DNA from 4 places in the Gordonia sp. 34D genome. Region 4 is predicted to be linked to each of the others. Evidence: riboswitches for the same ligand, from Rfam matches in the RefSeq annotation. Region 4 holds a riboswitch; each other region holds the start of a gene.
The links. Region 4 has a riboswitch for cobalamin ahead of AC1L34_RS00390 (VWA domain-containing protein). Riboswitches for the same ligand answer to the same signal wherever they lie in the genome.

Region 1 (7,297 bases), 590 kb from region 4:
TCCGACCAACAGCATCCCGGCGACGCCACCCGCGGCGGCGCCGAGCTGACCGGCGGTGGGGCCGTTAGACGCGGCGGCTGCGACGGCCTGCTGTGTCTCGGTGTTCGACGACTCTTGGGCGCTATCGCGAACAGCGTTGGCGGAGTTCGGGGCCGGATTTGCGGGGTTAGCGGGATTGGCCGGTACAGGGTTCGCAGCGGAGTTTGGTCGCTGCGCTTGTTTCGGGGCCTGGTTCTGCGCTGGCGACCCCGGAGAACTCGGGTTGCCGGGAGCGTTTGGGGTGCCGGGAGCATTGGGGGATCCGGGCGAAGTTGGTGCCTGGGGCAGGTTGGGGGCCACCGGAACTTCGATGGTCGGATAGGGCGATCCGCTGCCACCTCCACCGCCGCCGAGGTTGGGTTGGGAACCCCCGGTAGTGCCACCCCCGATAGCGCCACCGCCGGTGATGCCTCCGCCTGTGCTGGGCTGCGTGGTTGGGCCTGTGGGGCTAGTGGTGGTTGACGTCGTGTCCGGCACTGTGGGATCCGTCGTTGTGGGATCGGTTGGTGTGGTGTCGGTCGGGGTGGAGTCCGTCGGTGAAGTGTCCGTCGGCGTGGTGTCGGTCGTGTCGGTCGTGGTGTCCGTCGCCGTGGGATCCGTTGTAGTGGGATCGGTTGCGGTTGTTTCCGGACGTGTGGTGTGGGTGTGCGTCGGATGAGTTGGATGGGTCGGGTGTGTCGTATGCGTGGGGTGGTGGCGTGCGGTGTCGCCGCCGTCGTCTGCACACGCCAAGCCGCATGCCGGTGCGGCGGACACCGTCGAGGTCAACACCAACGACGCAGAGAGGGTGCCGAGCGCAATGGCGGCCGCACCGAGGGTGCGCGCGGTACGCGAAGGTGCACCACGCAGGGGTCTACGTGGCAACTACTCGGGGCTTTCCGGGAGTCCTTCGCCGCGGCGCAGCTTTTCGGCCATGGTCGCGAGCATTTCCTGAGACTCGGCGGACAGATCGAACGCGCGGCTCGAAAGTCGACGCAGGCCGTGCCCGCGCAATTGCGAAAGCAATTCGAGGTCGTGGTCGATGCGGGCGGCGTAGACGTCGTCGTAGAAGTAGTCGGGCTTCACCTTGAAGAAACGGGCGAGCGCGGCGATGGTGTCCGGCGACGGATTTGTACGGTGGCCGTTGCGCAACTGGGAGAGGTACGGCTTGGAGATCCGGTGGCCTTCCGACGACAAGGTGGCCGCGACTTCCGCATTGGTATGCGGCCTGCGGCCAGGCGGGTGCACCGTTTCGAACAGCTTATTGAGCCGCCCTGCAAAACCTTCGTCCATCGTGCCTTCTCGTGTCTATTTGCCGTCTCGGTCGGGGATTAGTCGGTTTTAACCCATTGAGCCTATCCCGAAGCCCTGAAGCCAGCGCCTTTACTGTGACGCGGATGACGAAGTTGGCATGACTTCGCTGGGTCGGTTAACTCATCGGCAATTCTAGCAACCTTCGATAGCCGTTAAGTATCCCGGCGATCACCTCAGCTCGCAGAATTTGATTTTCACCGCGATGATGTAAATTCGCCATGGCGCAATTGGCCTGCATAAACATAGTTATGCTGGGGTGTGACGCAACTTACCTTGGGGTCATTGGCGAGATTGCTATAAGGTAACTGGAGTGTTCGGGTGACTGAACGCATTGCGCCATCACATGCGGCTTGTCTGCTGGTGGCGGGTGAAATCCTGGGGGGAGCATCCGCCACCGGCGCAAGGCCAAACTATTACTCGCAGATTGCACCATTAGACGCCGACGTCACCAGCTTTGAGTACTTCGCAAGGACCCCGCGCGTGTAGCGGGGCGGAAGCGGAACAAAGCTCTTCGCTCGCTCAGCCAGTACCGCCTCGTCGACCAGGATGTCGAGCGTTCCCTGCGCCACGTCGAGCCGGATTCGGTCGCCATCTTCGACCACTGAAATCGGCCCGCGATCGACGGCTTCCGGAGCCACGTGGCCCACGCACAGTCCGGTGGTTCCGCCGGAAAAGCGCCCGTCGGTCAGCAGCAATACATCTTTGCCGAGGCCCGCGCCCTTGATGGCGCCGGTGATCGCCAACATTTCGCGCATGCCAGGCCCGCCCTTGGGGCCTTCGTAGCGGATCACAACGACGTCGCCCGCCGTGATGGTGCCGTCCTCGAGGGCATCCATGGCTGCGCGTTCCCGGTCGAAGACTCTGGCGACGCCCTCAAAGACGTCGGAATCGAAGCCCGCTGACTTCACGACCGCGCCGCCCGGGGCCAGTGTTCCGTTCAAAATGGTGATGCCGCCGGTTGGGTGGATGGGGTTCTTCATCGCGTGCAGAACGAGGCCGTCGGGGTCGGGTGGGGCGATGTCGGCGAGATTCTCAGCGACGGTCTTGCCCGTCACGGTGAGGCAGTCGCCGTGGAGGAGACCAGCGTCGAACAGTGCTTTCATAATCACAGGGACGCCGCCGATGCGGTCGACGTCGGTCATGACGTGCTGGCCGAAGGGCTTGACGTCAGCCAGATGTGGAACCCGGGCGCCGACGCGTTTGAAGTCGTCGAGCGAGAGTTCAACATGGGCTTCGTAGGCGATCGCCAGCAGATGCAGCACGGCGTTGGTGGACCCGCCGAATGCCATCACCACGGCGATCGCGTTCTCGAATGCTTCCTTCGTCATGATGTCGCGCGCGGTGATTCCGCGGCGCAGCATTTCGACGACCGCCTTCCCCGATTCGCGGGCAAAGCCATCGCGGCGCCGGTCGGGGGCCGGCGGTGCGGCGCTTCCGGGCAGAGACATGCCGAGTGCTTCGGCGGCGCTGGCCATGGTGTTGGCGGTGTACATGCCGCCGCACGCGCCTTCGCCGGGGCAAATGGCGCGTTCGATAGTGTCGACGTCTTCGCGTTTCATGAGTCCGCGCGCACAGGCACCGACGGCTTCGAAGGCATCGATAATGGTGACTTGATGCTCGGATCCGTCCGAGAGTTTCGCGTATCCGGGCAGGGTTGAACCGGCATAGAGAAAGACCGACGCGAGATCGAGTCGCGCCGCGGCCATGAGCATTCCGGGCAGCGACTTGTCGCAGCCAGCCAACAGAACGGACCCGTCGAGGCGTTCAGCGCTCATCACAGTTTCGACGCTGTCGGCAATCACCTCGCGTGACACCAGCGAGAAGTGCATTCCCTCGTGGCCCATGGAGATGCCGTCGGAAACGGAGATGGTTCCGAACTCCATCGGAAACCCGCCGCCCTCGTGGACTCCCTCTTTAACGGCCTTAGCGAGGCGGTCGAGCGAGAGGTTGCAGGGTGTGATCTCGTTCCACGACGAGCCGACCCCGATCTGTGGTTTCCCCCAGTCGTCGTCGCCCATGCCGACCGCCCGGAGCATGCCGCGCGCGGCAGTTCGCTCCAGACCGTCGGTCACATCGCGGCTACGGGGCTTGATGTCGGGATTGTTGCCGGTGGAGTCGGTAGCCATGCTCTGACGATAGTGCTGATTGGGATGGAGGTCACGAGTTCGCCCGCTTCGGCCTCGGGGCCGGTCCGCTACTTCCTTACAAGCACCACTCCGGGGCGGTCGAAGGCCAGGGAGTTCTTAGTTGCCTGGATGTTCGTTTCGTAGACGTGGGCACCGTTGAACTGTTTGCGGATTAGGCGATTGAGTTCCGCATTCTCGGGCCGCCAGGGCGCGGCGCTGCGGAAGTCGATGGCACCCTCCAGGGTGCGGGGATTGTTGTCGAGGCCGGGACCGCGGGGGAGAAGGCGCAGGCCGTCGGTGGTGTACAGCTCGACGTTGAACGTGCGGCCGGTCGGCAACGTCAGGGTGACGGGATGCTTCGTTTGGGCCCACTCGAAGTTTTCGGTGGTCATGGTCCAGCCGTCGGGCAGCTTGCCACGGAAGTTCACCTTGTTCTTCGGGGCGAGGGTCAGGGCCGTCTGGTTGGTGCTCGGGTCGCCGTGCAACACCTGCCCCCGCAGTGGCTGGCCCGTCGGGGTAAACGCCCACGTCGACGCCGTGATTGGCTTGTGCCAGTAGCCGGTGGTGCCGCCGCTCATACCCTCCACTCGAAGTTCGCGGTCTTCGGCGGTAGCGCCAGAATCGTGGATAGTGATCCGGGAGGTAACCGTCCCCGGGATCTTCGGTTGAGGCTTCCAATCCTCGCCGGGCAGGTCGATCGCCGCATAGCCGGGGTTGAATCGTTCAGCCAATTGGTTTGGCGCAGAAGGCTTCTTGGGTTGCGGCTGCCAAGAATAGCGGCCCGGAATGTGGTTGGCACCTGCGGTGTCGAGGTCGTAGAGACGGGTAAACATGTCGCCGTACTTGTTTTGCACCAGCGTCACCGACCCGGATGTGGAGATCGCATTCGCCTGGAATCGGCCCTGCTCGGGACCGCCGATCTCGTAGCTGAAGTCGGCGGGCAGCCACGGGTCCTGATAGATGATCCGCGAACCGTCGTCGGCCAAGCTCACCAACTCAACCAGTCCGGCAGTGGTGGGATGGGTGACGCCCTTGGGGTCTTTGAAGCTCGTCGAGATCCGGTGACTGATCGACCACTTGTTGGCGACGGGTTGCTTCGCGGCTTTGTTGGGCACCTGCATGCCTGGCCACAACCAGATTGGGCCGCCGAACATGCGCGTCCAATTCCACAGCATCGGTCCGGACAGGAGGTTATCGAGGGAGTAGATGAAACCGTTCTTGTCCAGGGCCACCAGCATGTTGTTGTTGACTGAAATTGCGACTATTTCGCCGTCAAGGCAACCGGGGGTGGCGACCTTGCGCCACGGCTTCGACGAATGCCGGGCCCGCGCATACAGGTGACCGTTGTGCAGGACGGCTTCGGTCCTCGAGTTGAAACCCTGCGTGTTGTCGCGGAATTCGACCTTCGCTGGCAGCTTCTCCTGCCGCGGTGCGGGCGGAAGACCGTCGAACTCAGACGGGCCCTTGATGCTGGGTAGCGGCGTAAACAACCCGGGCAGCGGGGGAACCAGCTGGAAGGTGCTGATGAACGGAACGCAACCCAGCGGTTGGGGCGATGGTCGTGCCGATACCTCTGCCGAACCCAAACCGATACCGGCCGCAAGAAAGGTGGAGGCGAGAACGGCGGATAGCGCGGTGCGCGTGGTGGTGGTGCGGCCCATGAAACTCCCCCGTTGTCTCGGCCCGCGGTCCTCGGCCGATCGTGCTCTGACCGTATCGGGTCAAGTGCTCGCAGATCCGGAATCCTACTCAAATCGGCTGCCGATACACTCATCGCATACGTCACGGTGTTCGGGAAGTCCGGTGAAAATCCGGCGCGGACTCGCCACTGTGAGCAGGTCCGACAGTCGTTTGGAGTGAAAATCTCCGGCCACTGGGTGTTTGCGCATCCGGGAAGGTACGACGTCGGGAGCCCTGCTAAGCCAGGAGACCGGCCGCGGCGTACCCCGTAGTTCCACGAGTATTGGAAAGGGGGTCGCTTTGCGTACCCTTTGGAAGTTCGGCCCGAGCGCCGCTGTTGGTCTGTCGGTGGTGCTGGCGCTGAGTGCCTGCACCACAGCGGAGAGTTCCACCGATGCAGGTGCGGCCATCCGGCTGGCGAACTGTGGTCGGACGGTAACGCTGGCCAAGCCTGCAACGTCGGCCATCACCGTCAATCAGGGCGCGACGGAATCCGCGCTCGCCATCGGCGCAGCGCAACAGCTTGTTGCGACGGCCTATCTTGACGACGCCATCTCGCCGAAATGGGCGGATGCCTACGGTCGGATCGACGTGCTCTCGGACAAGTACCCCGAACGTGAGGCGCTGCTGGAGAAGCGGCCCGATCTGGTGGCGGCGTCGTACGCGTCGGCCTTCACCGATAAGGCGCTCGGTAGCGAACAGTCGTTGGCCGACCTGGGAATTGCGGCCTACGTCTCGCCGTTTGGGTGTGCCGACAAGTCCGCGCGGCCGGCGCCGTCGTGGGCGGCTGTCGCCGGCGAGACCAGCGATTACGGCACGCTCTTCGGCCGAACTGAGCAAGCCGACAAAGTCAACGACGCGATGCGCGCCACCCTCGCTGAGCTTAAGGCGAAGCATGCCGGGGCAGGAAAAACGATCATGTGGTGGGACGCCAAAACCGACAGCCCATCCGTAGGCGGGCGGGGCGGCGGACCACAGCTGGTGATGGATGCGGTCGGCGCGACCAATGTGTTCGGTCAGCTTTCGGGCAACTGGGCCGACACCAGTTGGGAGGCCGTGCTGAAGGCGGATCCCGACGTCATTGTTCTTATCGACGCCAGCTGGGACCCGGCCGCTGCCAAACGCGCCTACCTCGAATCCGACCCCGCGCTGCGGGATCTTTCCGCGGTAAAGAGGGCCTCGTACGTGGTGGTTCCGTTCTCCGAAAGCACACCGGGTGCTCGTCTGATCGACGGGGCGGTCCGACTGTCGGGCGCGCTCGCGGGGTAAGCGATGTTGCGCGAACGAGTCCATCCGGCCCCGAGCTTTATGCTCTGGACCGGGGGACTGTTGGCTGCGCTCCTGGTCAGCATGGCTTTTGGCGTGGTGATCGGGTCGGCAGATCTATCGCTGAGGACGGTGTTCGACGCCATCCTCGGTCGCCTCGGAAGCGGCTCGGGGGTCAACGTGCTCGACGAGCACATCGTCGTCGACCTACGACTGCCGCGGGTGGTTGGGGCAGCGGTGGTGGGTGCGGGTTTGGCGGTGTGCGGTGCAGTGTTGCAGTCGTTGACGGGCAATCAGTTGGCTGATCCGTACATTCTCGGGATGTCGGGCGGCGCGGCCTTGGGTGCATCGGTGGTGCTTAGCACCGGTCTTGGCTTGGGGATCATGTCCGGCGGGCCGGTTGTTTCTGTTGCGGCGTTTATCGGGGCCATGGCGGCGCTGCTGTTGGTGTTCGCGATCGCGGTGACCCGCGGCGGGGCCCTACTGCCCGGCCGACTGATCCTGGCGGGCGTGGCTGTGGGACAGTTGGCGGCCGCCCTCAGTTCGGGGCTGATCTATTTTGGTCCGCACGGGACGGCCGAGCGGGTGATGTTTTGGTCGCTGGGGTCGGTCGCGGGGGTTCGGTGGAACACGCTCGCGCTGAGTGCGGCGGTGACGGGTGTGACGGTGGTTGTGGTGCTGTTTCATGCCCGGCCGCTCGACACCTTCGCCTTCGGTGAGCGGGCTGCCGCCGGTCTCGGTACGGACATTTCTCGGACGCGATGGATTCTGTATGCGCTGGTGTCGCTATGCACCGCAGTGCTGGTGGCGATGTCCGGGATCATCGGCTTTGTCGGCCTGGTGATTCCACACGCTGTGCGTTTCCTCGTCGGCCCGTTGCACGCGCGGGTGCT
Region 2 (7,297 bases), 1.8 Mb from region 4:
ACCTCATTGACCCGCGCGTGGAACTCATTGCCCGCTACGACGCCGAACACGCCACCGAACTGGTACCGACTATGTCGGCGTACCTCGCGGTGGCGGGGCGAGTGCGGGATGCCGCCGCGGCAATGGGCATTCACGCCAACACCCTCCGCTATCGGATAGATCGGGCCCAACAACTGTCTGGCCTCAGACTCGACGACCCCGACGATCGGCTCCTCACCGCCATCACCTTGGCAGTCCGTGAGCGACGGGCCGCCCATCGCTCGGGCCGCGTCGATATGCAGTAGGGATAGAGGTATGGAAACTACGCGCGAGATGGCGGCAAATCGATTACAAAGCTGGGATCGTCGCGTCATCGACGACGTCGACGGGAAGCTACGCAAGTCAGCCGTCGCCATCACCGTGGTCCGGCGAGGGGAGATGTACGGGATTTGGGTTGCCCGTCGCCCCAAAACGATGCGTAATCACGCCAACCAGTTCGCTCTTCCAGGGGGACGATGTGATGCGGGAGAAACCGCGATCGAAGCGGCATTGCGCGAACTGCACGAGGAAATCGGCGTCGAACTCACGCAAGATGCGGTGATCGGGGTGCTAGACGACTATGAGACTCGGTCCGGCTACCTCATGACGCCCGTAGTGTGTTGGGTCGACGAGGATCCGGCCATTGCGCCCAGCCCCGACGAGATCGGCGAACTGTTCTTCGTCACCTTTGACGAACTCCGGCGGCCGCCACTGTTCAGCACCATCCCGCAGTCGCCCCGAACCCTGGTAGCGCTGCAGATCGCGGGCACAGTGGTGCACGCGCCGACTGCCGCAGTGATCTACCAGTTCGCCGAAGTGGTCCTCGCCGGCCGCGATACCCGCGTCTACGACCTGGAGCAACCGGTCTTCGCGTGGCAGTAGCCGCCCTATACCGCCAGGTGGTGAGTGGTGATGCCGTGCGTCGGCGGCCGACGTGACGGGTCCGGGACGTGAGCGCTGGTCAGCACAAAGGCCTCGGCGCTGGAGAACTCCCAGTCCTCGCGCCACGACTCCGGAGGATTGCTCAGCAATTGACCGGGCGTGAGCCACTCGTAAATTTCGGCGTAGGACCGAGAAGTATTCGCGCTGACGGTCCGCATCAGCATGGACGGGTGAAGGTCGTCGAACGTTCGCAGGCCCATCGAAGCCACGAATTGTTTGGCGTTGTCGACGACGTGGCGCTGCAAGTTGTAGACGCGCTCGGATTTGTCGGGCACGTTCAGTGCCCGCTGACGCTTGGGGTCCTGCGTCGTCACACCTACCGGGCAGTGATTGGTGTGGCAGCGTTGCGCCTGGATGCACCCGACGGCCATCATCATGGCGCGCGCGGCGAGGGTGAAGTCGGCACCCTGGATGACTCGTTTAATGATGTCGATGCCGTTCGTGATTTTACCGGATGCCCCAATCCGGATCTGGTCGCGCAGACCGGTCCCGACCAGCGCATTGTGCACGGTCATCAGACCCTGGGTCAGTGGCATTCCGACGTTGTCCTCGAATTCGATCGGTGCCGCCCCGGTTCCGCCTTCGGCGCCGTCGACGATGATGAAGTCGGGCGCGATGCCCGTTTCCAGAATTGCCTTGCAGATCCCGAGCAGTTCACTGCGCGAACCGACACACAGCTTGAACCCAATGGGTTTGCCGTCAGATAGTTCGCGAAGTTGGCCGATGAACTGGCACAGGCCAATGGGGGTGTGAAAAGCATTGTGCGAAGGCGGTGAAACGACGCTCTTGCCGGCTTCCACACCGCGCATCTCAGCAATCTCGGCCGTCACCTTGGCGCCGGGCATCACCCCACCCAAACCGGGCTTCGCGCCCTGCGAGAGCTTGATGGAAATGCATTTCACCTGAGGTGTCGCCGCCTTCTTGCGAAACATCTCGGGGTCGAAGTGGCCGTCGAGCGTGCGTGCACCAAAGTAGCCGGTACCGATTTCCCAGATGAGATCCCCACCCGGCTGCAGGTGATATGGGCTCAGGCCACCCTCCCCGGTGTCGTGGGCGAAGCCGCCCTTCGCGGCTCCGGTATTGAGCGCCAGGATCGCATTTGCCGACAGCGCACCGAAGCTCATCGCCGACACGTTGTACATGGCGATGTCGTACGGCTGCTTGCATGCCGGTCCGCCGATCCGCGCCCGCGGTGATCCCTCCGGAGCCGGCTGCGCGACGATCGAATGCTGCACGTACTCGTAGCCGATAGCGCTCGGATCTCGTTCGGTACCAAACGGATCCACGTCTTTGACGTCCTTAGCCCGCTCATAAATCGTGGTGCGGGTATCGCGGTCGAAGGGTGTGCCGTCGGTGTTGCGTTCGACGAAGTACTGCTGAATCTCCGGACGCATCACTTCCATCAGGAACCGCATATGCCCAATGATCGGATAGTTGCGCAGGATCGAGTGTCGACGCTGGGTGAGGTCGTAGACGCCGGTCAGTGCAAGCAGCGCCAGCGGCACGGTTAGAAACAACCACCAGGGTGAAACAAGAAACACCAACAGCAACGACAGCCCGCTCACCACCGCGATCCCGACAACGATTAGCCAACGCATAGCGTGCCCCACCCTTCGATCGGCGACATCCCTTGCCTTGTAATGTATGCCGCCGATCTCACAGGCGGGATAAAACCGACTTTGGCGCCCCCGCGGGCCTACCGGCCAATTTCCTCATTTCTGTCACGATTCGACCGATCCGTCACGACACGCCGTGATCGGTGACGGAACTGTCGTGTCGCTGAGCGATGTCTGTGACAGAAATGAGGAAATTTGACGGGCTTTCCGGGCCGAAAAGCGTTAGGCGACGGGCGCGGCCACCTCGGCTCGGGCCGCGACCGCTGCGGCGACCATGCGCTTCAACGCCACGACGACCTCATCGGTGCGACGCGTCTTGAGCCCACAGTCGGGGTTCACCCACAGGCGATTAGCCGACACGGCACCCAGTGCCTCGCGGAGCGACGTGGTGATCTCGTCGATACTCGGGATGCGAGGCGAGTGAATGTCGTATACCCCGGGACCCACCTGGGCAGCGAAGCCCGCGTCGTTGAGGTCGTCGAGCACCTCCATGTGCGAGCGCGCCGCTTCGATGGACGTCACGTCGGCGTCAAGCGCCGCGATTGCCCCGATGACATCGCCGAACTCGGAATAACACAGGTGCGTATGCACCGCGGTGGTGTCTTCGACGCCCGCGGTCGACAGGCGGAAGGCACGTACCGCCCAATCGAGGTAGGCGGCTCGATCAGCGGTCCGCAACGGCAGGAGTTCGCGGAGTGCCGGCTCGTCGACCTGAATAATCGGGACCCCGGCCCGCTCCAGATCGACGGTTTCGTCGCGGATCGCCAGCGCTACCTGGTTTGCCGTCACGGCGAGCGGCTGATCGTCGCGGACAAACGACCACGCGATGATCGTCACCGGACCGGTCAACATGCCCTTGACCGGTCGGTTCGTCAACGACTGCGCGTAAGTGGTCCAGCCGACTGTCATCGGGGTGGGCCGTGCCACGTCACCGAACAGGATCGGCGGCCGCACACACCGGGAACCGTACGACTGCACCCAGCCGTTGGCGGTGGCGGCGAAACCGTCGAGTTGCTCGGCGAAGTACTGCACCATGTCGTTGCGTTCCGGTTCCCCATGAACCAGCACGTCGAGGCCAACTTTCTCCTGCAAGGCGATCACCTGGGCGATCTCTTGCTCCATCCGCGCGCGGTACGTGGCCGCATCGATGGTCCCGTTCTTCAGTGCCGACCGGGCCCTGCGGATTTCGACGGTTTGCGGGTACGAGCCGATGGTCGTCGTGGGGAGAATAGGCAGAGGCAAAGCCGCATCTTGGGCTTCCCGCCGAACAGCGGCGTCGGCGCGTGTCCAATCCGACGACGAGAGGCCGGTCAGGCGCTCACGAACGGCCGGCACGTGCAGGCGAGGGTCAGTGGTTCGCGACAGCAGAGCCGTGCGCGATGCCGTGAACTGCGGCTCTTGGTCCGCTTCACCGTGCAACAAGGCCCGGGAAAGCGCACCAACCTCGGCGAACTTTTCCTCAGCGAACGCGAGCCAGCCGTACAGGGCGTCGTCGATCTGCGACTCGCCGCGCAGCGTATACGGCACGTGGAGCGTGGAACACGACGTCGAAACCGCCAGTGATCCGACGTGTGGTCGTAGTTCGCGGAGGGTTTCCAACGCTGCGTGCAGGTCGGTCCGCCAGATATTACGACCGTCGACGACGCCGGCAACGACATGCTTGCCGGTTAGCTGGGCGTCGCGAATTGAATCGGCCGAGCCAGCAATGAGGTCGACGCCAACGCCGTCAATTCCCGTGCGACCCAGGGCTGCCAACCGGTCGCGAGCATCGCCGAAGTAGGTCTGCACCAACAGCTTCGGACGATCTGTCGATTCCGACAGGGCGCGGTAGACGCGCTCTGCCAAGCCGGCGAGACCCTCGGCCTGATCGGTCACCAGGGTGGGCTCGTCGAGTTGGACCCACTCGACGCCCGCGGCCGCCAACTGCGCCAACAGGTCGACGTACAGGGGGAGCAACTCGTCGATCCGCGCCAGCGGGCTGATCGAGACCGCCTCGGCATCGTCGCCGACCGTCTTCGACAGGGCTAGGAAAGTGATCGGGCCGACGACCACGGGTCGTGCCGGGATGCCGAGAGCTTGGGCATCTGCGACCGCGCCGAGCACGGTACTCGCGTCGAGCGCGAAGCTGGTCTCCGGACCGATCTCAGGGACCAAATAGTGGTAGTTCGTGTCGAACCACTTGGTCATTTCCAACGGGGCCACGGTGTCGTTTCCACGGGCCGCGGCAAAGTAGCGGTCCAACGGATCGGTAATTGACGCCACCCGAGGGGGCAGGGCGCCGAGCATCACGGCGGCGTCGAGCATGTGGTCGTAGTACGAGAATGTGTTTACCGGAACGGAGTCAAAGCCATTGCGTACCATTTGATTCCAGCTGTCGCGCGCAATACTGTCGGCAACCTGCTTGAGGTTGGCAGCATCGGTTCGGCCCGCCCAATAGGCTTCGACGGCGCGCTTGAGTTCCCGATTTGCGCCGATTCGGGCGACGCCGGGGACCGTCGTCGTGAAGGTGCCGCGGTGTGGACTTGGGGCCTTGTCGTTGGACATGACGTTTCTTCTCTCCTGCATGAGTAGTTAACGGGTTGCCGCCATGTACGGGCACAGAAGAAACGAAGACTTCGAGCCCTTCCGCGAGGCGGACAACCATCGGGAGCGTGTGCTTCCGATGCATCAGGCAGGTCTTCGGGCTGGTCGGCGTGCGTGCTCGCCGTAAGGGAGCCCGCTTCTAGTGGCCGTCGCTTCCCGGGAGCTGCGAGTGCAGCACATTCCCAGTGCAGGTGACGGCGGTCGTTCCGACATACCGCTGCGGGTCAGCTCCGGATTCTCACCGGATTCCCTCTTCACGGGCGGACACTGCACGGTGGCGGTGTCGTCGCGTCGACGCCCGGGGTCGAGAAGCAGGGGCTCCTTGAGTATCTCGTTCGGGCGAACCAGTTGCGATCTCAATACTATTCAAACGAGTAGAATTGGGCGTCATGGGATTTGGCGATGATTTTAATTCAGGGTCGTCGGCTGGATCTGTCGCTGGAATCGTCCTCGTTGCTCGCGGGGATGAGCGCATTCCCGCAGGTGAGAGCGACGTACCTGGCATTGAACGACTGATGGCTGCGGTGTCAAGCCTTGGCGCTGGTGGATGTGATTCGGTCTACGTGGCGCTTGGGGCACGCGTGGTGCCAGCACCTGACACCATCTCAACCACCCTGTATTTGCCCGAGTGGTACGACAGTCTCGACGCCTGTGTGAGGGCGGCGCTGAGTTTCGTGGACCAGCATCCGGCGCTCGACGGCGCGGTCCTGCAGACCCTCGATAGTCCTGATCCTGGTCCGAGCGCGGTGTCTCGAGTGTTGGCGGTGGCCGCGCAGGGTCCGAACACGATTTGCCGTGCCGAGTTCGCAGGGAAGCCAGCCCAGCCCGTTTATTTGGGTGCGGATCGGATCCGCGAGGCGATCGAGCAGGCGGGTGCCGGCCTCACGACGGTCCGCTACTTGATCGATCACCGCAACGACGTTGTGGGCGTCGACTGCACCGACTTGGGGAACCCCGCCAACTCGGTGCTGTAGGCCGAACCGTTCGGCCTTCCCCATAACGCGCCCCCACTTGTTCTCGCATGATGCGTTGATTCCCGCACTACGTTAGACGTGGTGCGGGAATCAACGCATCATGCGGGAACGGCCTAGGTGCGGTTCGGGACGCCGACGGTCAGGGGGGCGGGTGTCACGTCGAGCAACGCTGTGGCGCAGCGGGCGGCAGGGTCGGCGGCGGCGGAAAGCGCGTCGCCGAAGCCGTCGCGGCTCAGGCCACGGAACGTGCCGTCGCGGTCGACTCCAATGAGGGCCGCGAGTTCGCCCGTCGTCGGGACACAAATCGCCCAGGTGAGACTGGATTCGTCGGCCCACGCCGCATCGGTGTCGCGAACATAGCCTGCGGGGTCGTCGATACCGAGAAGCGTCAAGGCCGGAACGTCCGAGAGCCGATCGTCGTCCCGGAGGGCACGCAAGTACCAAGCACCCGCATTGATCTCGACAGCTTCCACATTCGACTCCTAAAAACAGCTATGCCGTACTTTGGGCCCAGTAAGCGGGCCCAAAGTACGGCATAAGCGGATAAGACTACTTAATCTCCAGCAGGACGGTGCCCTGGGTGACGGCAGCGCCAGCTTCAGCCGACAGCCCGGTGATCGTGCCAGCCTTGTGCGCGGTGACCGGGTTCTCCATCTTCATCGCTTCCAGCACCAAGACCAGATCGCCTTCTTCGACGGTGTCGCCCTCAGCGACGGCAACCTTCACGACGGTGCCCTGCATCGGTGCGGTCACGGCGTCGCCCGAAGCAGCGGCCGCGCCGCCCTTCTTGCGGGTGCGTGCCTTCGGCTTGCGGGTGGTTGCACCGTTACCGGAGCCGCCGCCCAAGTTGAGGTCGCCCGGGAGCGAGACCTCGACACGACGACCGCCAACCTCGACGACAACCTTCTGTCGTGGGGCTGAGTCATCTTCGATGGCTTCGCCGTCGGTGTACGGCTCGATGGTGTTGTCCCAGTCGGTCTCAATCCACTTGGTGTAGATGTCGAAACCGTCTTCGCCGCCAATGAAGGCGGGGTTGGAGACGATGTGGCGGTGGAACGGGATGACGGTTGCGAGACCGCCGACCTCGAACTCAGCGAGCGCACGGCGTGCGCGGTCGAGGGCCTGGTTGCGGTCCTCGCCGGTCACGATGAGCTTGGCGAGCAT
Region 3 (7,297 bases), 1.4 Mb from region 4:
AACTGCTGAAGTTGCAGAAGTGGACCAAGCAGACCGGGCAGCGGCATCTGCTGGTTTTTGAGGGCCGCGACGCGGCGGGCAAGGGTGGAACCATTAAACGGTTCAACGAACACCTCAACCCCCGCGGTGCGCGCACGGTGGCGCTGGAGAAGCCGACCGAACGCGAGGCCACCGAGTGGTATTTCCAGCGTTACGTCCAGCATCTGCCCGCGGCCGGGGAGATGGTCTTCTTCGATCGCTCCTGGTACAACCGGGCGGGCGTCGAACGGGTCATGAACTTCTGCACCGATGCGCAGTACACAGAGTTCATGCGGCAGGCGCCCGCGTTCGAGAAAATGCTGGTCGACGACGGTATCCATGTGGTCAAGTTCTGGTTCTCGGTGACGCCGCTGGAACAGCGGACCAGATTCGCGATCCGGCAGATAGATCCGGTGCGACAGTGGAAACTTTCGCCGATGGATCTGGCGTCCCTCGATCGCTGGGAGGCGTACACCGATGCCAAGCAACGGATGTTCACCAGCACAGATACCGATTTTGCGCCGTGGATCGTGGTGAAGAGCAACGACAAGAAGCGCGCTCGTATCAATGCGATGCGGTATGTGCTGAGCTTGCACGACTACGACGGCAAAGACGTCGCGCTCGTCGGTGAACCGGATCCGTTGATTGTTGGTCGCGCCCGCGACCTCGTCGGCGAATGACGGACATCAGTCGGCAACAGGTAGCCTCGACACGGTGCGAAGCGTAGTTTCCGGTCTGTTCACCGTGGTGGCGATGGTCTGCATGATTGTCGCAGTTCCGAGCGTGTGGCTGACCCAGCGAGTGGTATCGACCGACGGCTTTGTGGCGTCCGCGTCGGAGGCTGCGAAGACCAGCGAGGTGCAGGACTACTTCTCCCAGAAGGTCGCGGATTCGATCGAGCAGGCAAGTGGGTCAAAGCTCGCCAGCAACGTCGCGCTCCCGCTGGCGCAGTCGTACTCGCGGACCGATGCCTTTGTCCGGGACTTCGCGGAAGTGGCACGTCAGCAACACGACTGGCTCTTTACCCAGCCGGCCCCGGACGCTGACCTGCATCTGATGGAACTCGATATCACGCCGATGATCAACGACGCGATCAAACAGGCGTCCATTCCCGTCCCGGTCTCGTTCGACCGTCCGATTTTGGTGACGATTGATCAGCGCCAAATCACTGCGGGGTCGATGGAAGACAGCGGGAAGCTGGTGACGGTGGCGGCGTGGGTGTCGGTGATTGGTGCCATCGTCGCAGCGCTCCTGGCTCTTCTGCTGGCTGTCCGACGCAGCACGGTCTTGGCGTGGCTTGGTGTGGGAGGCGTGCTGGCCGGAGTGATCGGTGCCTTGCTCGCGGTCGCGACGAAGAGCGTCGTCAGTGATCGCCTCGCCGACACGGACCCGTCGGCCCGCAACACTATCGAGGTGGTGGTCGGCGGGATTTCCGATGACCTCACCCAATTGTCGCTGCTCGTCGGCGTCGGCGGACTCATCGTGCTGGCCGTCGGCGGCGTGGCCCGAGTGGTGTCTGGTCGACGCGCACTCGCCTAGCCGCAGGTCGACCGACTACGGGCTACCGTCTACTCGGCAGGGGGTCGTGGCTCCACGTCGAACACGAACCGCGCGGCGTCGAAGCGGAGACGGCCGCGGTCGAATGCCGTAGCCACTGCACCCGACTCGGCCACCTCGCTCGGGGTGCCCGAATGCAGGGTCCCGTCGGGGGCCAGGAGCCAGAGCGAATCCGACAGCCGCATTGCCAATTCCAATTCGTGCGACGACACCAGGACGGTGATGTCGTGATCGCGCGCCAGCGTCGTCACCAGATCGAGGAACTCCACGCGCGACGGCGCATCCAAGTGCGACGTCGGTTCGTCGAGCACCAATAGTTCGGGATCTTGGGCAAGCGCCCGAGCCGCGAGGACTCGCTGCCCCTCACCGTCGGAGAGATCATGAAACGCCCTATCGGCCAACGACTGTGCGCGCACCGCTGACAGGGCCCAGTCGGCGCGGGCGCGGTCGTGCTCCGAGAGTCGCCCGGTGACCCCGACATACGGCGTGCGACCGAGTTCGGCCACTTCGCGGGCGGTGAGGCGGCCAGGGTCGATCACCTGGGTGCCCACTGTTGCGATCCGCCGGGCAATCCGGGCTGGCCGCATTCGGGTGGTATCGGTGCCGTCGGCCAGCAGTACCGCTCCCGAAAACGGTTTCTGAAGTCCGCAAATGGTGCGCAACAGCGTCGACTTGCCTGCACCGTTCGGGCCAATCAGCGTGGTCAGCGCGCCGCGGTGCGCGACGGCGTTGAGATCGGCGGCAACCGTCGTCCGCGTGCGACGGTGTCGATAGCCGATCGTGAGGGAGTCGAGGGTCAAGCCTGCGGGCGTCACACGGCACCGCCTTGGCCGCGCCCGCGCAGCAGCACGGTGATGACGATCGGCGCGCCGATCAAGGCTGTCACCGCGTTGAGCGGGAGGGCGTTGTCTTGGCCGGGCAACTCGGCAATCACACCGCACCACACGGCCAATAGTGCTCCGACCACGACGCAGGCCGGCAGGAGGATTCGATGATTCGCCGTCCCAAACAGTCCACGCGCAATGTGCGGGATTACCAGTCCGAGGAAGCCGACGGGTCCGCAGTACGCGGTGACGACGCCGGTCAGAATGGCCGCGGACAGCAGCGTGGTGGCCCGCGTAATCCGCAGGTCGATGCCCATCGACCGGGCATACTCCTCGCCGAGGAGCAGCGCATTCAGTGAGCGGACCGAAGCCAACGACACCAAGATCCCGAACAACACGACCGGCGCGGCGATCTTGAGGTCGTCCCACGACGTCGCCGAGAACGTGCCAAGGCCCCACATCATGTACTCCTTGACGGAGTTAGGGTCGGCGTAGACGATCAGCACCGCCACCAGCGAACCGGTGACCGATCCGATCATCACGCCGATCAGCAGCAGGGTCACCGCACTGTGGACCCAAACCGAAAACAGCAAGACCAGCCCGAGAACTACGGCGGCACCGATAGCGGCGGCCGCGACGCTGCCCGCTCGACCCCATCCGGCCAGGCCGCCAGCAAAGCTCGCCGCCCCGGCCGTTCCTGCCGTCAGGGCTACCAGGGCGACGCCGAGACTGGCTCCGGAGTTGGCGCCGAGAATGTAGGGATCAGCGAGGGGGTTGCGAAATAGCGTCTGCATTTGCAGGCCAGCGACCCCGAGTGCCGCGCCAACGAGAGCCGCCGTAGTGATGCGCGGGAGTCGGACATTGCGGAGGATGAAGTCGAGACCATCGTCGGGCAGATGCCCGCCGGTCAGGACTTTCACCGTGTCGCCCGCCGGAATTGGCACCGAGCCGAACGCGGCCGCCAGGAGCACGGAAACAACACACCCCACCAGCAGCCCGCCCCACACCAGGGCGTTGCGGTCGCGGCGCGATGTCGACGCGACTGGACTCTTCGTCATGCCGTGGACTTACTGCGCTGGCAGGTGCAGGTAGAACTCGAATTTGTGGTTCGGGTACAGGTCGGGATGCAAGATGGCGGCGAGGTCGGCGAGCACCAGGTCGGGACGCAGCACGCCCTTCTCCCAGTAGTCGTTGCCGCCGCCAGCGTTCGTTGCCTTGGTGCTGTTCCAGGCCTGCTCAGCGGGTTTAGCGAAGGCCCGATAGCGCGGGTCTTGCTTGTACAAGTCGGCGAGTGAGGCGATAGTCGGGTCGCTGAGCAGCCACTTGTCGGCTAGGCGGCCCTTGGCAATGACGGCTTCCACCGACAGTTGCAGGCTCCCCTGCGCGGGGTCGTTGATCCACGGGTAGGTACCGCCAGCGTCGGCGACCAACTTGCCAAAGTAGCTATCGCCCGACGCCATCATCCACGTACCGTTCGAGATTCCGCCGAGCAGCACATTGGTTTTCGGGGCATTCGCAAGGTTCGCCGCCACGGCCCGATAGCTGTTCTTAACGTCGTTGAAGACGTTGGCGGCTTCCTTTTCGGTGCCCGTCAGAGCGGCGAAGAACTTGATCCACTCGGCACGGCCCAGCGGATTCTCTTCCAACCAGTCGGCGTCGGCGATGACTGGGATTCCCGCGCCGGTGATTTTCCCGAAGGCGGGGGAGTCGTTGCCGTCGGTCACCAGCACGTCCGGTCGTCCGGCAATCACCTTTTCGGCGTTCACCACGCCAGCATCGGCGAATTCGCGGACCTTATCCGCCTTGATTCGCTCAACGATTTCGGGAGTCGAGACGTATCCGGTGGTCGCAACGCCCGTCACGGTATCGGCGGCACCGAGTGCGGCGATCGACGGCAGGTGGGTCGTCGACCCGGAATACAGGGTCCGCACCGGGACTTGGACTTGCGGGGCGTCGGCCAGTGCACCGTCGAGCTTCGGGGCGGGCGCACCACAGCGGACCAGCACATACGATGCGGCCGGTGCACCTTGTGATGGATGCGCCACGGTTACTACCTGATACGAGTTGTGGTACTCGATCTTCAGGCCGGTGGCTTCGTCGATGGTCGACTTATCCGGAAAATAGTCCTTCGACGCGTCGAAGTCGGTGATGCAGTCGCGGGTGCTGCCCGCGTCGTTTGCCGGGGCCGTTGAGCAACCGGTCGCAACGATCGGGATAGTCACGGCGACGGCCGCGACGAGCACGCTGAGTCGAGTGGCACGCATGGATCAGAAACCTCCCTCGGGGATGCTCCGCCCCGGGTCTGCAGAAGCGACGGTGAGTGTCTGACTTGCTACTCGGAAAGAAACTTCCTCGGGTAGGTCACAGTGGCGGGACCGTGCCGGACTCACACCGGCTTCCTCACGGGATATCGCTTAGTTATCGGCGCAAATCTAGCATGCAGACATTCTCAACTCCCACTGGCGCAAGCCCCTTGACGGGCTTAACGTGGGGCGATGAGCGAGACTCGGAGCAGATGGCGTCGCGCGATCGCCATCGCCGGGGACTGGGTGCGCCGCGCACCAATCACGTACCTGTGGCTGGTGGTACTGCTGGCAACCACCGTTGTCCAGCATCGTGTTTCGCCCGAGAAGCTCGACGCGATCCTTGGCCGGAGATCGACCAATATCGCGAACCTCTTGCACGATCCGCTCCGGGCCTTCTTCGGCAGCCTTCTCTGGCTCGACGGTGCGTACTGGGTGCCGTACTTTCTTGGCTTCACGATTTTCCTGGCAACCGCTGAACGCTGGATGGGGAGTAGACGGTACCTCGCGGTCGGCCTCGCCGGACACATCCTCGCCACCCTGATCAGCCAGGGGCTGGTCGGTGCCGCCATACAAACCGGCGTCGCCAACCCGTCACTGCGCTACGCCACCGACGTCGGTGTCAGCTACTTCATGGCCGCGGTGATCGGCGTGCTGTCGTACTATCTGCCGCGTCCCTGGCGGTGGATCTACATCGCCGGCGCCGTCGTCGTGTTTTGCGGACCGCTATTGGATCTGCCGGTGAGTTTTACCGCCGTCGGGCACGCGAGCGCGCTCGCCATCGGCTTCGCGTGCTACCCGCTGGTGCGGGGCAAGCCAATGCTCAACGTCGACGCCCTGCTGAAACGGATCCGCGGCTATGCGCCCGCCTCCTTGCGGCCCAGCGCGCGCCACAAGAATTCGTAAGCCAGCGCCGACTTGAACGCGCTCTGCCGGTTGTCGGCCGCGCCGCCGTGCCCGCCTTCGATATTTTCGTAGTACTGCACCTCATGCCCCTGCTCTTCCATGCGGGCCACAAACTTCCGCGCGTGCCCGGGATGCACGCGGTCGTCGCGGGTCGACGTTGTCACCAGCATTTTCGGCATCGCGGCATCGGCACGCAGTCGCTGGTACGGCGAGTATTTGGCGATGAACTCCCACTCGTCGGGGTCGTCGGGGTCGCCATACTCTGCCATCCACGATGCGCCAGCCAGCAGAAGGTGATAGCGGCGCATATCGAGCAGCGGCACCTGGCAGACCAGGGCGCCGAAGAGCTCCGGATAGCTCGTCGCCATGACCCCCATCAGGAGGCCGCCGTTGGAGCCGCCTTGCGCCCCAAGCTGTTCGGGCGTCGTAAGGCGGCGTGCGACGAGGTCGCGGGCCACCGCAGCGAAGTCCTCGTACACCAGGTGGCGACCCGCCTTCAGCGCCTGCGTGTGCCACTCCGGGCCGTACTCGCCGCCGCCGCGAATATTCGCAATCACGTAGATGCCGCCGCGACTGAGCCAACTGCGCCCGGCAATGCCCATGTACGACGGTGTCATCGAGTTCTCGAAGCCGCCATACCCGTACAGCAGGGTGGGGCCGGACGCGACATCGTCTCGCTTGATCACGAAGTAGGGGATGGCGGTGCCGTCGTCGGACGTGGCGAAGAACTGCTGCGTGGAAACTGTCGAGGCATCGTAGAACTCGGGCGACGACTTGATGATGGAGACACCGTCGCTGGTGGAGCCGTGCAGCAGGCTCGGGGCCCGCGTAAAACTACTTGCTGAGAGCCAGATTTCGTCGCTGTGGTCGGGGTCGGCGTCGAGGACGCCAACGGTTGCCAAATCGGGGATGCCAGCAACCGTCGCCAGCTGCCACGTGCCGAGTTCACGGAACTCCAAGCGGGTGGCAACGTCGTGCAGCGTCACCATCACCAAATGCGACTGGGTGAACGCGAAGTCCTCAAGGCTCGTGTGCGCATCAGGTGCGAAGAGAACCCGGTGGGTCCGGTCTCCCGCGAGGTAGGCGGGGTAGTCGAACACCAGCAGGGTGCCTGCGGGATGCGTGATGGCCGGGCCATCCGGGCCGTCGATGGTCCACTCCGACCGCACCAGCACCAGCAGCCAGTTGTGGCGGACGACGAAGAAGGCATCAGTGGGAACCTCGATCCGGATCAGTTCGCCATCCCGGAGTTCGTAGTCGAGCGCATTAAAGAAGTCCGTCGACCGTGACACGAAATGCCGCACATAGCCCGGTGTGGTGTCGCACGTGGCGGCAACGGCCACGTCGGAGACCTCGCCAGCGAAGACCGTCGGGGCGTCGGCCACATCGGTGCCACGCGACCACCGGCGCACGGTCCGCGGATAGCCGGACGACGTCAGCGCCGACAGGCCATCGGGGGTGGAGGCGAAATCGGTTGCCACGTAGACGGTGTCGCGGTCGATCCAACCGACCGTCGACTTCGCCTCCGGCAACGTGAACCCGTCGGCCACCCAGGTACCGGCGCTCACGTCGAACTCCCGAACCACCGCAGCATCAGCACCGCCGCGCGATAGGGAAATCAGCGCGCGGTCGTAGTCCGGGCGGAGCATCGTGGCCCCAGACCACACCCAATTCTCGTTCTCATCGGAC
Region 4 (7,297 bases):
GACCGGCAGATGTTCGGCACCCAGTCGTGCGGCGAGTTGACGGGCGAGGCCCAAGCGCAGCGGACCGCTTTCGCCATCAACGACGACGGTCGTGACGCCGAGGCTCGCGACGTAGTCGGCGGCGTGCAGCGACCGCGCGACGGCATCGGCACCACTCGTGGCACGACCATCGGTCACAATCACCAACAGCGGCCGCAGGCGCGGGTCGCGCAACCGTTCGCGCGTCACCACACGCGCCGCTTCGAGGAGTCCTTCAGCCAGCGGCGTACGTCCGCCGGCCGGGAGGTTGTCCAGTCGCGCTGCGGCGACGTCGACGCTGTGCGTGGGCGGTAGGGCGAGATCAGCGGCGTTCCCGCGGAACGAAATCAGGCCAACTTTGTCGCGGCGACGATAGGCGTCCAGCAGCAGTGACAGGACGGCGGTCTTGACCTGCGTCATGCGTTTGCGTGCGGCCATCGAACCGGAGGCGTCGACGCAGAAGAGCACCAGGTTGGCTTCGCGCCCCTCTCGGACGGCGATCCGCAGATCTTCACCGCGCAGGTCGATCCGCTCTCGTCGATCGTCGGTCGCTCGGCGTACCGCCTGTTTGCCCGCTGCGGCTTTGATGGTTTCCACCAGGTGCAGGGATCCGGTCGCGCCGACGGTGGCTCCGATACGACGGCCGGTGGTGGCGATTGCGCGACTGCGGCGTCCGGCTGTGCCGGCACCGATACCGCGAACAGTCAGGTGCTTTGGTCGATAGGGGTCCGTCGCCGCAGCGACGGTCTCGGGACCGACCGAGCCCGGTGACGGCTGCTGGTCGTCGGAAGCGGGATCTGGCGCGGGTGTGGATTCACCGCTGTCAGTTCCGTCCTTTTCTGCCCCGTCCTTGCCTGCCCGGTCGTTGTCTGCCCCGTCGGTCTGCGTCGACTCGTCGAGATTGTCGGGACCGTCCGGACGATGCTCGGGTTCCGGCGGTTCCGGAGGCAGTTCATCATCGCCCAGGATCTGATCGAGAAGTTCCTCGTCGATGCCGGGAGCGTCGAAGGGGTTGCGGCGTCGCCGGTGCGGCAGCGCGAGCAGAGCTGCCTGGCGGATATCGGCCTTGGTGACGGTGTCGCGGCCAAACCATGCAGCATGTGCGACGGCCGCGCGAGCAGTCACGATGTCGGCGCGCAGCCCGTCGACCTCGAACGCCGCGCACACTTCGGCGATCTTCAATAGCGCAGGATCGCCGAGTCGTACCGCACCAACGCGTTCTCGGGCCGCTGCGATCTCGTCGGTGAGCGCAGCCTCGCTGGCGGCGTAGTTGGCATTGAAGGCTGCGGGGTCGGCGTCGAACGACATCCGGCGCCGCACCACTTCGGCGCGCAGAGTCGGCTCACGCGGGGCCGCGACCTCCACGGTGAGGCCGAACCGGTCGAGGAGTTGGGGGCGCAGTTCCCCTTCCTCGGGGTTCATGGTGCCGATCAGCACAAATCGCGCCGCATGCTCAATCGAGACGCCGTCGCGTTCCACCGTCGCGCGTCCCATGGCGGAGGTGTCGAGGAGGAGGTCGACGAGGTGGTCGTGCAGCAGGTTCACTTCGTCGACGTAGAGGATGCCGCGGTGCGCGCGGGCCAGGAGTCCCGGTTCGTACTCGACCTTGCCTTCCGACAGTGCCCGTTCCAGGTGCAGGGACCCGAGGACGCGGTCTTCGGTGGCACCGACCGGCAGTTCGACGAGGCGAACCGGCCGGGTGAGAGTCGTCGTATCAGCGAACGGGGCGTCGGGTGAGGTGGCTGCGGGGTCGGCCGGGTCGATGGAGAAGCGGTCCGCCGCGTACACGTCGATCGGCGGCAGCACGGCGGCGAGCGCGCGGACTGCGGTCGACTTTGCGGTCCCTTTCTCCCCACGAATCAGGACGCCCCCGATTTCCGGGGCGATTGTCGTGAGGATCAACGCCAGTCCCATATCGCCAATGCGGCGACCGACGTCGGCGTTCTCGGGGGTGGCCGTCTCGCATCCGAGGACAGCAGAAAAGGGGTACTGCACCGGCATTTGAGGCTCCCGCTCATGCACACGTGGTCGGCGTTCAGAACGCCGCCACACAATAGGGTCGGGCGCGAGGCCGGTCTTCGGACTTGTCGGATCCCCTCGCATGGAGGGGCCCGATTTACCGCAGCGGGCCTGTGCCGGAATCTCACCGGCTTCCCAGATTCTCCTTGTCGGCAGTTGCCACCGTTTCCGATGCCGAAGCCTCCAAGGCACCTCGTGCCTAGTGCCTACGATAGCGTCAGCGTTCGTGTCCCAGACAACGAGCCCCGCGACCCCGCCGCCGATCACCGTTGTTGGCGTCGGCGCCGAAGGTTGGGCGGCGATGCCCGCTGAACAGCAAAAACTAGTACTCGACGCCAGCGTGGTTATCGGTGGCGCACGACACTTGTCGATGCTCCCCGACCGTCCCGACCAGCGGCGGCACGTTTGGCCGTCGCCTTTGCGCGAGCAGCTCGGGGCTTTTCTTGGCGAGGTCGCAGGCGGCTCCGTGGTGGCGCTCGCGTCGGGTGATCCGCTGGTCTCGGGGATCGGTTCTACATTGATCGACGTGCTCGGTGCCGACCGTGTGCGGGTGATCCCGGCAGTGTCGTCAGTCGCGTTGGCCCGGGCTGAGTTGGGGTGGTCAGCCGAGTCGTGTGTGGTCGTCTCGCTGGTGGGTCGCGATGTTTCGCTAGTGGTCCGAGAGTTGTCTGCGGGTCGACGGGTGGTGGTGCTGTCGTCGGACGAGAACACTCCCGCGGCAGTGGCGGACCTGCTGCGAAACCTCGGCTACGGCGCCAGCGTTATGCACGTGCTGGGCGACCTCGGATCGGCCGATTTCAGCCGACGCGACGGGACCGTCGCCACCTGGACCGGACCGTCGTCGAGGCTCAATGTGATCGGCCTCGAGCTGATCGGGCCGCCCCACGGATCGTGGGTTGCCGGACTGCCCGACAGCGTTTTCGAGAACGACGGGCAGCTCACCAAACGCGACTTGCGCGCCTCGGCGTTGGCGCGGCTCGCTCCTGTCCCCGGCGAGCACCTGTGGGACGTGGGCGCTGGCGCAGGCTCGGTTGGGATCGAGTGGATGCGCGCGCATCCCACCTGCACGACCACCGCAGTCGAAGCGCACCCCGACCGGGCAGAACGGATCGCCCGCAATGCCAGCAACCTCGGGGTGCCTGGTTTGCGGGTCGTGGTCGGGAAGGCACCAGAAGCCCTCGACGGCCTACCCGAACCGTCAGCGATCTTCATCGGCGGCGGCGCGACCGCCCCCGGCGTCGTCGACCATTGCTTGGCCGCACTGCCCGCTGGTGGTCGCCTGGTGGTGCACGGCGTGACGATCGAAACCGAACGACTCCTCGGCGAATTGCACGCCGCGCACGACGGCGAGTTGACCCGCCTTGCGGTGGAGGTCGCCGCCCCGATCGGCAGCTTCACCGGCTGGACGCCGATGCGCACGGTGACCCAGTGGACGTTTACGCGCGGAGCTTAGTTCCGCGCTCCCGCGCAGGGTCGTACAGGAACGACTCCCCTCCGGCCGTCGGGTCCAGCGCCCAACCGACCAGGATTACGGCTGCCCGTTTGAGCCTGGCCGCGTCGACGATGTCGGCGATGGTCGCCACGGTTCCCCTAAGGATCTGCTGCTCGGGTTGGCTGGCTCGGTACACGACGATCACCGGGCAGTCGGCGCCGTAGTCGCCGATCAAGTCGTCCATCAGGGCCCGGGTTTTGGTGATTGCCAGGTGCAACACCAGTGTTGCCCGCGTCGCCGCGAACGCTGCCAGATTTTCCGTCGCCTGCATCGCGGTCGATCGAGCCTGCGTCCGCGTCAACACCACTGACTGGCTGATGAGCGGGACCGTCAGCTCCCGCCCCACGACAGCCGCTGCGGCCGCGTAGGCGGGAACGCCCGGCGTTACGTCCCACGCGACGCCTGCCGCGTCGAGCCGTCGAGTTTGTTCGGCGAGCGCCGAGTAGATGGACAGGTCGCCCGAGGCCAGGCGCACCACCTCGTTCCCGGCCGCATGCGCCTCGACGATTCGGGAGGTGATCTGGTCGAGGTCGAGACCCTGAGTATCGACAAGCTCAGCGTCTGGGCTTGCGTGGCTCAGCACGTCGGGATCAAGGTAGGTCCCCGGATAAAGCACCACGTCGGCGGCGGCGAGCAGTCTCGTCGCGCGGACGGTCAGCAGGTCGGCGGCACCGGGTCCGGCGCCCACAAAGTGGACGGTCATTGCGCCAGCTCCAAAGCCTTCACGTAGCGAGGCGTCCACACCCCGGCAGCACTGATTCGCGTGGAACTTGCACCCACGATGAGCAGGCATTTCATGTCAATGGTCGTCGGATCCAGCTCGGCCAGGGTCGTCACCGTGAGTGATTCTTCGGCCCGGCCTACGTCCCGTCCGACGATCACCACGGTGTCGGCGGCCCGATGTTCCAGCAGCACCTCCCGCGCCGTCGCGATTTGCTCAGTCCGCGACCGCGACGCCGGGTTGTAGATTGCCAACACCAGATCCGCTTCGGCAATGGCGCGCAGTCGTCGTTCAACAACCGCCCACGGCTTCAGCCGATCCGACAGCGACATCACCGCGAAGTCCGCTCCGATCGGGGCACCCGCCTTCGCAGCTACCGCCTGCACCGCACTCACTGCGGGCAGCACCCGGACCGCAATCCCCGCATACGCGGGATCCTCAGCGGCCTCGAACACGGCCGCCGCCATCCCGAAGATGCCAGCGTCGCCGCCCGACACTACTGCAACCTTCTCCCCAGCTTTGGCGAGATCCAGCGCGTGCCGGGCACGGTCCACTTCGACGGTGTTGCCCGACGCATGCCGAGTGAGGCCGACTCGCTGGGGAACACGGTCAACGTACGGGCCATAGCCGATCACATGGTCCACGTCGGCGAGCGCCGCGGACGCCTCGGGCGTCAGCCATCCGTCGGGGCCGGGTCCAAGCCCGATCACCAGCAGTTCCGCGGCTGGACGCGCGACGACCGACTCCTCCGGCACGTCACCGTCGGCTCGCATCCGCGCTGCCGTGGCCTTCTTCGCGTCGTCACCGGGGACCACGATCAGCGAAAAGTACGGCACCGACGCGGGGTCGACGTCGACCACCGGCAGCCAGCGTTCCTCCGGTTGCGACGCACGTTCCACGTACCAGGCGCCGTCGAGGCGACCGGCTTGCGCGAGCGCCGACCGCACCGCCGGGAACGTCCGACCGAGCTTCATGATGATCGCGCCGTCGGTGTCGGCGAGGCGTCGAGCGAGTTCCGGTTCCGGCAGCGTGCCGGGCAAGACGGTCAGAACGTCGGATTGTCGGACCAGTGGTCCGGCGCTGCCGCCGATGGCGGCGGTCGCCGCGGCAAACGCTGGGATTCCGGGGACCACCATCGTCGGATAGATGTCCTTGAAACGGTCGTGCAGGTACATCGATGACCCGTAGAACAGCGGGTCCCCTTCGGCGAGGAGCACCACATTGCGGTCGGCGTCGAGGTGCGCGGACAGTCGTTGGGCGCACGTCTCGTAGAACGCCGTCATGGCACCGACGTATCCGCCCGGATGGTCGGTGGTGCCGGTCGTAACCGGGTACCGCAGTTCTTCTTCGATGGTCTCGGTCGGGATGAAGCTGTCGGCGATCCGCCGCGCATGCGACTGCTTGGTGGTTCCCGCGTGATAGGCCACGACGGTCGCCTCGCCGATGATGCGAGCAGCTTTGATCGTGACGAGTTCGGGGTCGCCGGGGCCAATGCCGACGATCGTGAAGGTGCCGGTCATTCCTTCTCCTGTGCCAGGGCGTTGAGCGCCGATGAGGTCATGGCCGAGCCGCCGCGACGTCCGCGGACGGTGACGTACGGGATGTCGATGCCGTGGGTCGCGGCGAAGTCGATAAGGGCCTGCTTGGATTCGGCGGCACCGATGAAGCCGACGGGGCATCCGACGATCGCGGCCGGTCGCGGGCCGCCGTCGAGGATCATTTCCAGCAGGTGAAACAGGGCCGTCGGCGCATTGCCGATCGCCACGACCGCCCCTTCCAAGCGCGGTTCCCACAGCGAGACGGCGGCAGCGGTGCGGGTCGTCGACCAGTCGGCGGCTAGGCCGGGGACACGGCGGTCGTTGAGGAGGCAGAGGACGTCGTTGTCTTTAGGGAGACGTGCGCGGGTGACTCCGGTCGCGACCATGGTGGCGTCGCACAGTATCGGTGCGCCCGACGCCAGCGCCGCCCGCGAGGCCGCCACCATCTCCGGGTGCACCACGAGATCGGCGGCGAGGTCGACCTGACCGCTCCCGTGGATCATGCGGACGGCGAGCTTTTCGGCGTCCGCCGGAATCCCACTGAGGTCGGCTTCCCGTCGGATCGTCGCGAACGAGTCGACGTAAATGGCCGGGCCGGAATCAATGTACGGATAGTGGCGCGAGGGCCTGGTTGGGCTGGTCATCGTGGGTCCTTGGGAATCAGTACGCCGCGCCAGGGCGTGACGATCAGGTAATCGGTGGTGCTAGTGCGGGCTTCGACAAAGTCGCGGTCCATGCCCGCCCCGGGGACCTCGACGTGTGCCTCGCTGTAAGCCAGGGCCGGTCCTGGCGGAGGCACGCGCGGGTCCGGCAGTTGGGGTTCGACGAGCGGTGCCGCCAGTTCGCGCACATGCCACGGGGCGGTCGGACCCGTGCCGCGACGGTCGACGAAGGCTGTGGCCAGGTCGGCCAAGGTTTGGGCGGCATCGTCGAGGTCGACGACCGGACCCCATTTTTCGCCGACTCGGACTTGGACGGTCGCGCCGTCGAGTGCGACAAGTCCGAGGTCGCAGGCGTGGTTCATTAGGTCGCCACGACCGTCGTCGAGGACGAACAGGAAGCGGCCTGACAGGGTGGCGATTTTTGGGTCGGTGCATAGCAACCGATCGAGTTCGTGGCCGGTCGGGCGAAGATAGGCTCGACCACCGCTCAGTCCCGTCTGCGGCGAGATCATGATGTTGCGAACGAGTTCGTGGGTGCGCGTCGGCAGGAGTCCGGTGGCTTCGATGGCCGCGAGCGTCGCGTCGTCGAGTTGTCCCGTGCCTTGCAGGGCCCGAAGTTGCAGGTTTGCTCGGGACGTCACGTGAATGCGGCCGTCGCCGAACCGTTCGGCGACTTCGAGGATTGCCGCAAGTTGTTCCGATTCGACGCGTCCGCCAATGAGTCGGAGGCGGACGAGGAGTCCGTCGTCGGCGGGCCACGGGCGCAGCGCACCCGGACACCGGTCGCTGCGCGTTCGGTGGGCGTTGAGCCTTAGGCCGGCAGGCATGGGTAACCCATCTGGTCAGG

Region 1: it holds a riboswitch for cobalamin, as region 4 does, so the genes downstream of both, AC1L34_RS15900 (ABC transporter substrate-binding protein) here and AC1L34_RS00390 (VWA domain-containing protein) in region 4, are expected to answer to the same signal.
Region 2: it holds a riboswitch for cobalamin, as region 4 does, so the genes downstream of both, metE (5-methyltetrahydropteroyltriglutamate--homocysteine S-methyltransferase) here and AC1L34_RS00390 (VWA domain-containing protein) in region 4, are expected to answer to the same signal.
Region 3: it holds a riboswitch for cobalamin, as region 4 does, so the genes downstream of both, AC1L34_RS12120 (ABC transporter substrate-binding protein) here and AC1L34_RS00390 (VWA domain-containing protein) in region 4, are expected to answer to the same signal.

The regions. Positions count from the first base shown of each region.
Region 1 covers NZ_CM155293.1:3,425,693-3,432,989, forward strand. Annotated here, with positions in the region: gene AC1L34_RS15880 (hypothetical protein) at 1-903, opposite strand, end outside; gene AC1L34_RS15885 (helix-turn-helix domain-containing protein) at 904-1,311, opposite strand; gene ilvD (dihydroxy-acid dehydratase) at 1,746-3,458, opposite strand; gene AC1L34_RS15895 (hypothetical protein) at 3,527-5,119, opposite strand; cobalamin riboswitch at 5,227-5,411, shown strand; gene AC1L34_RS15900 (ABC transporter substrate-binding protein) at 5,439-6,407, shown strand; gene AC1L34_RS15905 (FecCD family ABC transporter permease) at 6,411-7,297, shown strand, end outside.
Region 2 covers NZ_CM155293.1:1,839,243-1,846,539, reverse strand. Annotated here, with positions in the region: gene AC1L34_RS08545 (PucR family transcriptional regulator) at 1-284, shown strand, start outside; gene AC1L34_RS08540 (NUDIX hydrolase) at 295-900, shown strand; gene AC1L34_RS08535 (FMN-binding glutamate synthase family protein) at 906-2,558, opposite strand; gene metE (5-methyltetrahydropteroyltriglutamate--homocysteine S-methyltransferase) at 2,799-5,120, opposite strand; cobalamin riboswitch at 5,230-5,445, opposite strand; gene AC1L34_RS08525 (glycosyltransferase family protein) at 5,549-6,133, shown strand; gene AC1L34_RS08520 (hypothetical protein) at 6,247-6,606, opposite strand; gene AC1L34_RS08515 (acetyl/propionyl/methylcrotonyl-CoA carboxylase subunit alpha) at 6,683-7,297, opposite strand, start outside.
Region 3 covers NZ_CM155293.1:2,605,106-2,612,402, reverse strand. Annotated here, with positions in the region: gene ppk2 (polyphosphate kinase 2) at 1-698, shown strand, start outside; gene AC1L34_RS12135 (hypothetical protein) at 733-1,557, shown strand; gene AC1L34_RS12130 (ABC transporter ATP-binding protein) at 1,587-2,390, opposite strand; gene AC1L34_RS12125 (FecCD family ABC transporter permease) at 2,387-3,457, opposite strand; gene AC1L34_RS12120 (ABC transporter substrate-binding protein) at 3,467-4,663, opposite strand; cobalamin riboswitch at 4,698-4,840, opposite strand; gene AC1L34_RS12115 (rhomboid-like protein) at 4,895-5,608, shown strand; gene AC1L34_RS12110 (prolyl oligopeptidase family serine peptidase) at 5,560-7,297, opposite strand, start outside.
Region 4 covers NZ_CM155293.1:77,408-84,704, reverse strand. Annotated here, with positions in the region: gene AC1L34_RS00390 (VWA domain-containing protein) at 1-2,019, opposite strand, end outside; cobalamin riboswitch at 2,071-2,217, opposite strand; gene cbiE (precorrin-6y C5,15-methyltransferase (decarboxylating) subunit CbiE) at 2,264-3,490, shown strand; gene cobM (precorrin-4 C(11)-methyltransferase) at 3,474-4,232, opposite strand; gene cobJ (precorrin-3B C(17)-methyltransferase) at 4,229-5,770, opposite strand; gene AC1L34_RS00370 (precorrin-8X methylmutase) at 5,767-6,432, opposite strand; gene AC1L34_RS00365 (nitrite reductase) at 6,429-7,277, opposite strand.